DNA from 3 places in the Paraburkholderia dioscoreae genome. Region 1 is predicted to be linked to each of the others. Evidence: predicted binding sites of a transcription regulator. Region 1 holds the regulator's gene; each other region holds the start of a gene.
The links. The regulator LexA, encoded in region 1, represses DNA repair genes until DNA is damaged. The targets are predictions, from matches to a motif close to ACTGTATNNNNATACAGT.
Positions count from the first base shown of each region.

Region 2: PDMSB3_RS29120 (VRR-NUC domain-containing protein) is a predicted target of LexA. The motif match lies at 794-811, and genes of this name have one in related genera.
Region 3: recA (recombinase RecA) is a predicted target of LexA. The motif match lies at 1,199-1,216, and genes of this name have one in related genera.

Region 1 is NZ_LR699553.1:1,922,189-1,924,452, forward strand. It holds gene PDMSB3_RS08575 (DUF2939 domain-containing protein) at 1-327, opposite strand, end outside; gene PDMSB3_RS08580 (hypothetical protein) at 424-768, opposite strand; gene lexA (transcriptional repressor LexA) at 889-1,539, opposite strand; gene PDMSB3_RS08590 (sulfate ABC transporter substrate-binding protein) at 1,855-2,264, shown strand, end outside.
Region 2 is NZ_LR699554.1:2,002,688-2,004,951, reverse strand. It holds gene PDMSB3_RS29130 (lactate utilization protein B) at 1-138, shown strand, start outside; gene PDMSB3_RS29125 (LutC/YkgG family protein) at 125-712, shown strand; gene PDMSB3_RS29120 (VRR-NUC domain-containing protein) at 827-2,264, shown strand, end outside.
Region 3 is NZ_LR699553.1:3,788,233-3,790,496, reverse strand. It holds gene PDMSB3_RS17075 (sensor histidine kinase) at 1-271, opposite strand, end outside; gene PDMSB3_RS17070 (response regulator transcription factor) at 281-1,063, opposite strand; gene recA (recombinase RecA) at 1,310-2,264, shown strand, end outside.

The DNA.
Region 1 (2,264 bases):
GGTGGCATAGGCATCTACGAGCGGACCAATCAGCGCAACGCCGATCATCGCGCCAATGGCGGCCAATGGATTACCGTTGCTGTGTGCGTCGAGACGCCGTGTCAGCAAGCCGGCGACCTGCTGCTTCAGGCTCTCACGCAGCGCGGGAAAATCGACGTACTGATTGACCGTTTGCGCGTCGCGCGCATCGGCCGCGCGTTTGAGATTGTTCAGCGCAATATACGGCGTCGCGTACGCGAACCCGAGCGCGGCGATCACCACAATCACGAGCAGCGTGACGATCAGCGGCCGGGTAGCGCCGCCTTTGGTGCGTTTCAGAACGGCCATCGAATGGGGCTCTCCGTCAGGTGTGATCTAACGTGGACCGCCGCCACGCAAAAACGATCCCATGCGAAGCAATATCGCCACCCGATTGAAGGCCGATCAAGACTCGAATACCGCACCACGTAAGTTTGCTTCGTCGGCAATGCAGCGGTCGATCATGCGGCATACGGCGTCTACCGTGCCGACCATGATGAGCCGCGATGGGCCGTGATAGACACGCACCGGTGCGCGCCGCGCCGGCTCGGCCGTATTCAAACCCGAATTCAACGACACGCGGGCAAACGCCGGCAACGACGAGGGCAGGCTCGACGCGCTAGCAGGCGAGTCGAATAACGACGGCGTGCTGGCCGTGGGCGCCTCGATCAATGAGCAGGGCACCAGCTTGCGAAGATGGCGCAGACGACCGAACTGGCGAAAAGGCAGCAGGCGGGCAAGGCGTTCCATGAGACTCTCCAGACGATGCAACATTGATGCGGCGTTGGCGTGGCTTTCTATTCTGCCGAACGGGCAAGACGGGGCTTGGAACCAGAGCGCTTGAATTCCAGGCGCCTGGAACCAGTGTGCTTAGAACTCGCCGGGGCGAATCAGCCCGACGGCGATACCCTCCAGCGCGAACTCCGCACTGCCGGTTTCAACGAAGATGTTTTCGTAATCGGGGTTCTCGGCGATCAGTTCGAGCCCGTTCGGCCGGCGCTTCAGGCGCTTGACCGTGACGTCGTCGCCAAGCCGGGCAATGACGATCTGGCCGTCTTTGGCTTCGCTCTTCTTTTGCACCGCGAGCAGGTCGCCGTCGAAGATGCCCGCGTCGCGCATGGACAGCCCGCGCACCTTCAGCAGGTAATCGGGCTTGCTCGAGAACAGCGCCGGGTCGCACGCGTAGTGCTGCGAGATATGTTCCTGCGCGAGGATCGGGCTGCCCGCGGCAACCCGCCCGATCAGCGGCAGCGACAGTTGCATGATGCTGGCGTGCGGCAGCGTGAACTGGTGCGGCGAATCTTCCGGGCCGGCCAGCAGGCGGATGCCGCGCGACGCGCCCGCCGCGAGCTCGATCACACCCTTGCGGGCGAGCGCGCGCAGATGTTCTTCTGCCGAGTTGGCCGAGCTGAAGCCCAGTTCGGCGGCGATCTCCGCGCGGGTGGGCGGAAAGCCGGTGCGTTCAATAGCCCTGCGGATCAGATCGAAAACCTGCTGCTGTCGTGCGGTGAGTTTGGTCATGGCGCCACTGTATGGATGAACAGGTGACTGTATTTTTATACAGTATCGGGCGCAATTCAAGCTTTACTTTAAGTTCGTGCCGAAGGGTGGCGTTGCAGCGCCGTCAAAAGACGCTCCAACACCCGTTTTCGTGCCGCAACGCCTTATCCAGCTGCCATTACCACTTTTGCGTATTAAAGAATGAATAAACATTATTTTTAATGATGAAAGCGCTTCGATAGACTGGCCTCCGAGTTGGCGCTCATGTGCACGTGACCGCGACGCAGAGCAACACCACACGCTGTTTCAGCGAATTACGACGCGGAGAAAGTTGACATGAATCACCAAGGTACGGGGCTGGCGGGCAGGACGAAGAAACTCATCGTGGCGCTGGCACTGGGTGCGGCGGGCGCGCTCGGCGCGATGGCACAGGCACACGCTGCCGACACGACGCTGCTGAACGTGTCCTACGACCCGACGCGTGAGCTGTATCAGGACATCAACCAGGCGTTCGGCAAGGAATGGAAGGCGAAGACCGGCGACACGATCACTTTCAAGCAGTCGCACGGCGGCTCCGGGGCGCAGGCGCGTTCGGTGCTCGATGGTCTGCAGGCCGACGTCGTGACGCTCGCGCTCGCTTACGACATCGACGCACTGGCCAACAAGGGGCTGCTGGACAAGGGCTGGCAGAAGCGTTTGCCGGATAACGCATCGCCCTACACGTCGACGATCGTGTTTCTGGTGCG
Region 2 (2,264 bases), on a different replicon from region 1:
CTGCGGCGGCTGCCGAATTTCGTGCTGTATAACCCGCTCAATATCTGGGGCAAACAGCGCGAGTTGCCGGAGGCGCCAAAACTGACCTTCCACGCCTGGTACAAAAAGAATCGTGGAGCCGATCATGACAACGCGTGAAGCTTTTCTGGCGAAAGTGCGGCAGGCGCAGCCGCCGGCGCGACCACGGCCCGACGTGCCGCTGTTCGATGCGGCGGGTGGCGATCTGCACGCGCGTTTTACGGCGGCGCTGCAGGCAATGGGTGGCACGTGCGTCGAAGTTACGGCTGCGAGCGACGTGGGCGGGCTGATTCGCGAGCGGTTCGGGGCTGAGGCATCCATCGCTTCGGCAACCGCGGAAGTGCCGGGCACGCGCGTGCTCACCGCCGACACGGAACCCGCGTCGCTGCAGGACATCGAGGTCGGTGTGGTGCGGGCGCGCTTCGGCGTGGCTGAGACCGGCTCGGTGTGGTTCAGCGAACGTGAGTATGTGGTCAACGCGCTGGGGTACATCGTGCAGCATCTGGTCGTGCTGCTCGATCCGTCGCAATTGCTCGACGGCTTGCAGGACGTATACCGGCGCGATGATTTCCGTGAAGCCCGTTATGCGGCGCTCGTCACCGGGCCTTCGGCGACGGCGGATATCGAGGGTGTGCTGATTCGCGGCGCGCAAGGCGTGCGTTCGTTGACGGTGGTGTGGCTGGCAGCGGAGTAAAAAAATTCCGGGTCGCCTGATTCGGGCGGCCCCCACGTCTTGCCGCGCTGTGCCTGCATCGCCACGGACTTTGCTATCATCACTGTATAAACATACAGGTTTCGTGAACGTGCCGTGGCAACACCCGCTTCTCCCTACGCTCTCTACTATCTGCTGAACTTCGAGCGCGCCCTCGCGTGGCTCGCGCAGCGTTACGACGACCTGTTCGACGCGCACGAACAGGCGTTTCTGCGCGATTTCGCCGCGTTGCCGCAGGCGTCACGCGCGCTGCTGGTTCGCATGCTGATGCGTAAAGGCACGCTATTTCGCGCAAGCCGCCTGTCTTACGAAGAGATCGGCTGCCCACTGCAGGCGGCCGCGCCGATCGCCGCGCTCGGCTGGGTCGATACCCAACCGGCCCTGACGCTCGACGATCTGTTCGCGCTCACCACGCGTGCCGAGTTGATGGAAATTTTCGCGGACGCCGTCGCGTTGATTCCCGGCACGAAGAGCTTGCGCAAACCGGAACTGCTGGAAACGCTGCGTCCGTTTTATGTCGGCGAGCCTGGCGAGCCCGCAGAAGAAGGCGTCGCGGCGCGCCCGCTCCGCGCATGGTACGGTCAATCAACGGATTGCGTGCTGCACGTTGCCATCGCACCGCTGTGCGAACGTCTGCGTTTGATGTTCTTCGGCAATTTGCAGCAGGCGTGGTCGGAGTTCGTGCTTGCCGACCTCGGTGTGTTCCAGTACGAGAAGGTGGCGTTCGCGCCTTCGTCGCGCGCGTTTCAGGCGCGTGCGGACGTGGACGTTTATCTCGCCTTGCACGCGTGCCGTGAAGCGCTCGAATGGCTACCCGGCGGCGACGCGGAAGCAGAGGCGATCAACGAACTGGTGGCAGCCGTCGGTGAAATAGAAACCTCGAACGCCTGGCTCGAAACGCGGCGCGCGAAACTGTTGTTTCGTATCGGCCACCTGTGCGAGCGTCGGGAGAACTGGCCGGCCGCGCTCGCCGTGTATGAGCGCTGCGCGTGGCCCGGTGCGCGCCATCGGCGCATGCGTGTGCTCGAACGCAGCGAACGTTTCGACGATGCGTTCGCGCTCGCCTCGCAAGCCGCCGCGGCGCCGGAGAGCGAAGAAGAAGCGCAACGCATCGCCCGCATGCTCGCACGGTTGCTGCGCAAGCGCGGCATGCCGGCCGCACGGGCGAGCGCGGCGCGTCCCGTCGAGCGCAGCACGCTGGTGGTGCCGCGGCCCAAGGAGCCGCTGCCGGTCGAATACGTCGTTCGCGATCATTTGACGTGCGGCGCCGCGCCGGTTCATTACGTCGAGAACGCGCTGATCAATTCGCTGTTCGGGCTGCTGTGCTGGGAGCCGGTCTTTGCGGCGTTGCCGGGCGCGTTTTTTCATCCGTTCCAGCGCGGTCCGGCCGATCTGCACGCGCCGGATTTTCATGCTCGCCGCGCGGAGCCGTTTGCCGCGTGTCTTGCGCAACTCGACAGCGGAGCTTATCGCGAGACGATCTGGCGGCATCTGGATAGCAAGGCGGGACTGCAATCGCCTTTCGTATTCTGGG
Region 3 (2,264 bases), 1.9 Mb from region 1:
CAAGCACGTAAGCGTCGGTTTCCAGCGCGCGGTCGAACGGGCCGTTCGCGATCGACTTGGCGACCAGATAGGTGACGGCAAGGCTCATCGGCCAAAGCAGCAGCAGCGGCGCCAGCATCCAGTCGAGAATCTCACCGAACAGCGAACGCGGGCGAGCCTCGGCGGCGGCTTCGGTTTCGTCGGGCGGGGCGAACGGGTTGGCGTAGCGCTCGTCGCGCGCCTCGTCGAGGTCCGCCGCGTGCGCCGTAGCGCGGTCTGCGCGTGCGGACATGGGCGTCCTCTATTTGTAGTGGTGGCTCGCCGGCATCGCGCCGGACGGCGGCGATGGGGGCGGTTCGGGTTCGACGGGCGGGGGCGTGGGCAGGGCGTTGGCGCTCGGGTTCGCGCTAGCCGGCGCCGCCGCTTTCTCGAGGCAGTAGCCGAGCCCGCGCACGGTGATGATGCGCACGCCGCTCGGTTCGATTTTTTTGCGCAGGCGGTGCACGTAGACCTCGATCGCGTTGTTGCTGACTTCCTCGCCCCATTCGCACAGATGGTCGACGAGCTGTTCTTTCGAAACCAGCCGGCCGATCCGTTGCAGCAGCACTTCGAGCAAGCCCAACTCGCGCGCGGACAGATCGATCACCTGTTCGTTGACATAGGCGATCCGCCCGACCTGGTCGAACGACAGCGAGCCGTGCCGCACGACCGTCGGGCCGCCGCCCGCGCCGCGCCGTGTCAGGGCGCGCACGCGTGCTTCGAGTTCGTTCAGCGCGAAGGGCTTGGCCATGTAATCGTCGGCGCCGAGGTCGAGACCCTTGACGCGTTCGTCGACGCTGTCCGCGGCGGTCAGAATCAGCACCGGCATATTGGAATTGCGGGCGCGCAGGCGGCGCAGCACCTCGAGCCCCGACATGCGCGGCAGGCCCAGATCGAGAATCAGCAGGTCGAAAGTCTGCATCGACAGCGCGGTGTCGGCCTCGACGCCGGTCTTCACGTGATCGACAGCATAGGCCGATTGGCGGAGTGATCGAACCAGACCGTCCGCGAGTATGCTGTCGTCTTCGGCAATAAGAATTCGCATGGTGCGCCAGCCTGGCATTGCCGGCACCGTGGGGTGTCCCCCGGCGCACAGCGGTCTCCGAAAATTATTGTGGGTGGTTTGGGCCGCGCGACGGTAAAAATGCGTGTTCGCATGAGAATCGCGCTTGCCAAAACTACTGTTTTTTTATACAGTGTCTGGGTTTCCTGTGCTGTCCTTTGCGAGTAGGTTGAAACTCGGGGTCGCACATCCGCCTCAGACGCCGTTCATCATAGCAAAGGACGATTCATGGAAGAAAGCAAGAAAGGCTCGGCTGGACTGACTGCTGAAAAGAGCAAGGCACTCGCTGCCGCACTCGCGCAGATCGAAAAGCAGTTCGGCAAAGGGTCGGTCATGCGGCTCGGCGCGGGTGAGGTAATCGAAGACATTCAGGTGGTCTCAACCGGATCGCTCGGTCTCGACATCGCGCTGGGCGTCGGCGGTTTGCCGCGTGGCCGTGTGGTCGAAATCTATGGCCCGGAATCATCCGGTAAAACCACGCTGACGCTGCAAGTCATCGCCGAAATGCAGAAGATCGGCGGCACGGCGGCGTTTATCGACGCGGAACACGCGCTGGACATTCAGTACGCGAGCAAGCTCGGCGTGAACGTGAACGATCTGCTGGTTTCGCAGCCGGACACGGGCGAGCAGGCGCTCGAAATCGCCGACGCGCTGGTGCGTTCGGGCTCGATCGACATGATCGTGATCGACTCGGTCGCGGCACTCGTGCCGAAGGCTGAAATCGAAGGCGAAATGGGCGACTCGCTGCCGGGTCTGCAAGCGCGTCTCATGTCGCAGGCGCTGCGCAAGCTCACCGGCACGATCAAGCGCACGAACTGTCTCGTGATCTTCATCAACCAGATCCGCATGAAGATCGGTGTGATGTTCGGCAATCCGGAAACCACCACGGGCGGTAACGCGCTGAAGTTCTACGCGTCGGTGCGTCTGGACATTCGCCGCATTGGTTCGATCAAGAAGAACGACGAAGTGATCGGCAACGAAACGCGTGTGAAGGTCGTCAAGAACAAGGTGTCGCCACCGTTCCGGGAAGCGATTTTCGACATTCTGTACGGCGAAGGCATCTCGCGTCAGGGCGAAATCATCGACTTGGGCGTACAAGCCAAGATCGTCGACAAGGCCGGCGCGTGGTACAGCTACAGCGGCGAACGTATTGGTCAGGGCAAGGACAACGCGCGCGAATTCC